2 regions of the Erythrobacter sp. HKB08 genome follow, and region 1 is predicted to be linked to the other one. Evidence: predicted binding sites of a transcription regulator. Region 1 holds the regulator's gene; the other holds the start of a gene.
What was found. Region 1 encodes LexA, which represses DNA repair genes until DNA is damaged. Its sites were predicted from a motif close to GTTCCNCNCTTGTTCT; they were not measured.
Positions count from the first base shown of each region.

Region 2: a site for LexA is predicted at 1,135-1,150, ahead of recA (recombinase RecA). Genes of this name have one in related genera too.

Region 1 is NZ_CP035310.1:1,957,594-1,960,854, forward strand. Features, by position in the region: gene EO245_RS09460 (molybdopterin molybdotransferase MoeA) at 1-819, shown strand, start outside; gene lexA (transcriptional repressor LexA) at 903-1,586, shown strand; gene EO245_RS09470 (ComEC/Rec2 family competence protein) at 1,613-3,261, opposite strand, start outside.
Region 2 is NZ_CP035310.1:2,199,066-2,202,326, reverse strand. Features, by position in the region: gene EO245_RS10610 (DUF4139 domain-containing protein) at 1-1,087, shown strand, start outside; gene recA (recombinase RecA) at 1,227-2,288, shown strand; gene EO245_RS10600 (class I SAM-dependent methyltransferase) at 2,480-3,261, shown strand, end outside.

The DNA of each region.
Region 1 (3,261 bases):
ACCGAATTGCCCCAGCCCGGCCGCTATATCCGCCGGGCCGGAGAGGATTTTGAGACCGGCGAGGAACTGCTCGATGCAGGTCGACGGATGGGGGCAGCTCAACTATCGCTCTGCAAGGCAGCAGGCGTCGACGAAGTGGCTGTGTTCAAGCCTCCGCGCATCGTCGTCCTGGAATGCGGCGACGAACTGATTGCCGAACCGTCGCGCGCTACCAACGGCGACATGCTGGCGGCGATGTTCTCGGGAGAGCACGCCACTGTAGCTGTCGAGCCACCCCTGCCCGACGATCTCGAGACGATCTCGCGAGCGCTGGCTAGTCACCGCGATGCCGATCTGATCGTGATATCCGGCGGTGCATCGGTCGGCGATCACGACCTAGTGCGACCGGCCCTCGCCGAGATTGGCGCCACGATCGACTTCTGGCGCGTCGCCATGAAGCCCGGGAAACCCCTCATGGTCGCGACACGTGGCTCGCAGCTTATTCTCGGCCTGCCCGGCAATCCGGTCAGCAGCTTCGTGACCGGGTTTCTGTTTGCGCTCCCCGCCGTTCGAGCGATGGCCGGGGCATCCGACCCTTTTCCGAAAGTTACGATGCGACCTTGCGCGACGGCCCTTCCCGCGAACGGCAAGCGACGCCAGTTCCTGCGCGCAAGGACAACCGCCAATGGATCCGTCGAACCGCTGGAGAACCAGGACAGCGCTGCGCTCCATGCTCTCGCCCGAGCAGATTGCCTTATCGACCGGCCATGTGATGCCGGGGAGACCAAAAGCGGAACGCCTGTTCCGGTTTATCCGCTCCAAAATGGCGGAATCGCTTGACCTCACCAAATTGGTTGCTTACTTGTTCCGCATTCGTTCGCATTTTATGAACGACACACGCGGCGACGAGGGAGTACACCGCAATGCTGACGAAAAAGCAGCACGAACTGATCCGCTTCATCCAGGAAAGGTTGGAGGAAACCGGCATTTCCCCCTCATTCGAGGAAATGAAGGAAGCGCTCGATCTGAAGAGCAAGTCCGGCGTCCATCGACTGATCTCGGCTCTGGAAGAGCGCGGTTTCATCAGGCGCTTGCCGAACCGCGCGCGTGCGCTCGAGGTGCTCAAGCTTCCGGAAGATAGCGTCGGCGGGGCGAAGCCTGCTGCCAACGATGTCGTCGCCCGCGCGACCGCCAAGCCAAGCGCTGCTCCCGAGCCTGCAAACGACGTGATCGAAATCCCGCTCCATGGGCGGATCGCAGCCGGCGCCCCGATCGAGGCGTTCGAAGGCCAGTCGAGCCTTCCGGTCCCGGCAGCCCTGCTCGGACCGGGTGAGCACTATGCGCTCGAGGTATCCGGCGACTCGATGATCGAAGCAGGCATCTTCGACGGCGACTTCGCACTTATTCGCCGGACCGATACGGCACGCGACGGCGAAATCGTGGTTGCACTGGTGAACAACGAAGAAGCGACGCTCAAGTATCTCCACAAGGACGGCGGCCTTGTCCGGCTCGATCCGGCTAATGCGAGCTACGAGCCGCAGGTCTATGCACCCGACCAGGTACAGGTGCAGGGCAAGCTGGCGGGTCTGCTGCGCCGCTACCACTGATTGCAGGCTGCGGGCGGGCTAGTCGGCTAGTCGGTCCGCCCGCGCCACCATCCATGCTGCCCCTGCCCTTCGGCAACGGTCCTGAATTCCTCATTCGACAGATCGATCGCCAGGCCGCCCGTTCGATCCAGGAAGTTTCGATCAGCCTTGAGCCACCGCGGCCGACAGCTTCGCGGCAGGTAGCGATCGGCAATCACGATATCACTTCGCTCGCAGGCTGCCGCCAGCGCTCGCTCTTCGATCCGTTCGCGTGAGCGCGCCATCAGGAGCGACCAGTTCCGGCCCTCCCGCTCGATCGCGAGAACACAAAAGTCCCGCGAGCACTGCGCATCAGGCCATTGCGCCAGCGGCACCGGCTCCCCGTCCATGCCGGCCAGTTCGAGCAGATTGTCCTTTGCATAATCGCTCCTGCTTTCACGCAGGACTAGAAGGCGCTCGCCTCCGCTGACTATCCCGACATGGCGCCCATCTCCCGACACCAGCACATCCGGCGTGGGAGAGACGAGAAAAGCGGCCAAACCTATCAGCCAAGGCAAGAAACCCAGTAGCCGCATCCTTGATTGCCAAAGGGCCAGCCAAAGCGATCCCGCCACGAACAGCGCAAAGACGTAGAGCGGCATCTCCGGCATCAGCTTGACCGAACCCGGTTGTTCGGCAGTGAAATGCGCGATCGCCAGCAACAGTTCGAGCGAATTGTCGACGATCCACCATGCCGGCGCGCCGAGGCCGACGAGGTCGAGAGTAAGAGCAACTGCGAGCGCTGGCATCGCCACGAAGGTGACGAGTGGGATCGCGACGACATTCGCGAATGCGCCATAGACTCCCGCCCGATGGAAATGGAACAGGACGATTGGCATCAGCGCAATCTCGATCACCAGCCCTGTCACCAGCAACATGATCGCACGCCGCCCCAGCCTGCTCGCCCAACTTTCTTCTCGGGGGGCAAGGAACGCCTTTACCGGGCCGCTGTTGTGAAGCGCGACGATCGCCAGCACCGCCGCAAAGCTCATCTGGAAACTTGGCCCGACGAGCGCTTCGGGCCATGCGAGCAATACCGCAAATGCTGCAGCTGCGACCATGCGCATCGACAATGGCTCTCGCCCGAGAGCAAGCGCCGCAAGGACCAGCAAGGCTCCGATGCAGCTACGAACGGTCGGAACTTCCGCGCCCGTGAGCAAGGTGTAGCCGATACCCGCCAGCGCTCCGACGCTTGCTGCGACCAACGGCAATCGGACCCTCAACGCAATCCAAGGAAACAGTCCGACCAGCTTGAGCGCCAGCAGATACGCCGCTGCGATCACCGCGCTGACATGAAGACCGCTGATCGAAAGCAAATGGGTCAAGCCAGCATCGCGCATCGCCTCCTCATCGGCCTCGGCAATCGCGCCTCGGTCGCCGCTGGCGAAGGCGGCTGCGATCGCGGCAGGCGATCCGTCGAGCCGCTCGCGAACATGGCTGGAAAGGCCGCGTTGCAACGGTGCGATTCGAGAGCCCGCCTGCCCTTGTTCGATAACCTCCATCTCACCGATCAGCGAGCCGGTGGCGGACAAGCCGTCGAACCAGGCGGTTCGGGCGAAATCGTATCCTCCGGGCAACATGGGCGCGGCAGGCGGCATCAAGCGCGCACGCAGCCTTACCACAGCGCCCTCCGACGCCGCCGGCACATCGCTTTCAA
Region 2 (3,261 bases), 240 kb from region 1:
CGACACGCGAGACAGGACAGGAGGGACCTACACGGTCACACTAACGTACCTGTCGTGGGGCTTCGACTGGGAAGCGCATTATGTCGCGCGGCTCGGCGAGGGCGGGGCGAAGGGCAAGGTGTTCTTCGACCTGATGAGCTGGCTGACGATCCTCAACGACAATTACCAGGGCTTCGAGAACGCTCAGCTTCTCGCGGTGGCAGGAACGCTCAATATCGAAAGCGATTTCGAGTCGCTTGCCGAAGCGCCGGAGGGAAATCCGGTGCGCCTTTCATGCTACCCGATCGGGAGCACCGCCACCGGTATTCCGGAACGCGACCTGCTTCCCCCCGCTGCGCCTCCTCCCCCTCCGCCTCCGCCGATGGCAATGGCGATGGAAGACCGGATTGTGGTCACCGGATCGCGCATGGCGAATGCGCTGGAATCAGCAGCGCCCGTCATGGTCATCGCATCCGAAGAGCAGCTGGGCGACCTGAAACTCTACCGCATTCCCGAACGGGTCGATGTCCGCGCGCAGGGCCTCAAGCAGGTCGCCTTCCTCGACAAGGAGCGCGTCGAGGGCAAGTTCGTCTACAGTGCATCGTGCAATCCCTATGAATGGTCCGAAGGCGACTGGTCCGACCGGCTGCAGGGAACCACGCTGAACCTCGAGACAGTGAACGAAGAGGAGAAGGGGCTGGGGGTCGCGTTGCCCTCCGGCGGCGTCACGGTTTTCGAGCCGAGTTCAGCCGGACCGCTCCTCATCGCCGAGCGCCGGATCTACGATTACGCGGTGACGCAGGACGTCGAGATCGAGATTTCCGAGAGCAGCATGGTGCGCGGCCTGTGCCAGCTGGAAGACGAAACCGCCGCCGACCGGCTCGAAGCTGGCAAGTGGGCGCAAATGCGTGCCGTTCTCCGCAATGCGAATTCCCGCATGGCGCGGGTTCGCCTCTCGCTTGGTACCCCGAGCGACTGGGACATTCGCGCGCGCGGCAATCCGGACGAGCTGCACAAGGGTTTCAGGGTCGCCTATATCGATGTTCCGCCCGGACAGACCCGTGAATTCCGGTGGAAGATCCGGCGGCTCGACCGCGAAGAGGATTGAAAACGCGCGTATTTCTGCCGTTTTCCCGGCCTTCCGGAAAAAATTATGTTCCCCCCTTGTTCTATGAGAACAAAGTGGGTACAAACCCAACAGTTGAAGAGCGGGGCATGGCCCCTAGGAAACTGTTGGAGGGCATGTCATGGCGGCTGGTCTGAAACTCGTAGAAGGTAAGGAATCGAACGTGGACCGTCAGAAGGCGCTCGATGCGGCGCTCGCTCAGATCGACCGGGCATTCGGCAAGGGCTCGGCAATGAAACTTGGCCAGAAGGAAGCGATGCAGGTCGAGACGATCTCGACCGGTTCGCTCGGCCTCGACATCGCTCTCGGCGTAGGCGGCCTGCCGAAGGGCCGGGTCATCGAAATCTACGGTCCGGAAAGCTCGGGCAAGACGACGCTGACCCTCCACGCGATCGCGGAAGCGCAGAAGGCCGGCGGCACCGCTGCCTTCATCGACGCGGAGCATGCGCTCGACCCGGTCTATGCCAAGAAGCTCGGCGTCGACATCGACGAGCTGATCGTCTCGCAGCCCGATACCGGTGAACAGGCGCTGGAAATCGCCGACACGCTGGTCCGCTCGAATGCGATCGACATCCTGGTCATCGACTCCGTCGCCGCACTCGTGCCGCGTGCGGAAATCGAAGGCGAGATGGGTGACAGCCACGTCGGCCTGCAGGCCCGCCTCATGTCGCAGTCGCTGCGCAAGCTGACCGGCTCGATCAACCGCTCGAAGTGCATGGTGATCTTCATCAACCAGCTGCGCATGAAGATCGGCGTGATGTACGGCAACCCGGAGACGACGACCGGCGGTAATGCGCTCAAGTTCTACAGCTCGGTTCGCCTCGACATCCGCCGCACGGGCCAGATCAAGGACCGCGACGAAATCATCGGCAACTCGACCCGCGTCAAGGTCGTGAAGAACAAGGTCGCTCCTCCGTTCAAGCAGGTCGAATTCGACATCATGTATGGCGAGGGCATTTCCAAGATCGGTGAAATCCTCGACCTCGGCGTGAAGGCCGGGATCGTCGAGAAGTCCGGTTCGTGGTTCTCCTATGACAGCGTTCGGATCGGCCAAGGCCGCGAGAACGCCAAGCAGTTCCTGAAGGACAATCCAGAGATGCGCGACAAGTTGGAAGCTGCGATCCGCGGCCGCACCGACGAAGTCGCCGAAGAGATGATGACCGGTCCGGACGCGGACGACTGATCCTCGATCTCTTCAAGCGGGCCATCCGTCCAGTCGGCCCGGAAAACCGGGAAACCGGCGCGAGCATCCTCCCCAACGGATCCGCGCCGGTTTTTCGTTGAAAGACCACGTCTTGCCGTGGTTATGCGGAGTAGCCTGCGTTATCGATTGGTTCGCATTGCGAGTGCCTTCATCGAAAGGACAGCGGACGAATGACAACCAAACTTGACTGGGAAGGCCGGGTAGGCCGCAGTTGGGCAAGCCAGTGGGAAAAGACCGATCGCAGTTTCGGCGGCCTGACCGATGCGCTCCTGTCCAAGACCAGGGGCACCACCGCACCACGCGTCCTCGATATCGGCTGCGGCGCCGGCGAGCTGAGCCTCGCATTCGCCCGCGGCAATTCGGCGGCTGAAATCGTCGGACTGGATGTGAGCGAGGAGCTGATCGAAGTTGCACGCTCGCGCGCCCTGCGCCTCTCGAACATCGACTTCGTCCATGGCGACGCCTCGCAATGGTCGCGCGAATTCTTCGCGCCGGACCTGCTCATGTCGCGCCATGGCGTGATGTTCTTCGAAGATCCTGTCGCCGCCTTCTCGCATCTCCGCTCGATCTCCTCGCGCGATGCGCGGCTCGTCTTTTCCTGTTTCCGCAGCTTCCAGGAAAACAGCTGGGCGGAGCGGGTTGCCGGTTTCCTGCCGCCCGATTCCTTCGTCGAACCCGACCGCTTCTCGCCCGGCCCATTCGCTTTCTCCGACCAGTCCCATGTTCACGGCATCCTGTCCGATGCAGGCTGGAGCGAGATCAATTTCGAAGCGATCGACTACGCCTTCGTTGCGGGTGTAGGCGAAGATGCGGTGCAGGAAGCGCTCGATTACTTCCAGGTGATCGGGCCGGCAGCCCGCCCGGCGCTCGGGCTTTCACCAGACGAGAAAGCGAAATTCCTCGGAAAGCTCGCCCGCTACCTGCAAGCCCATGAGGACGGCGGCATCGTCGC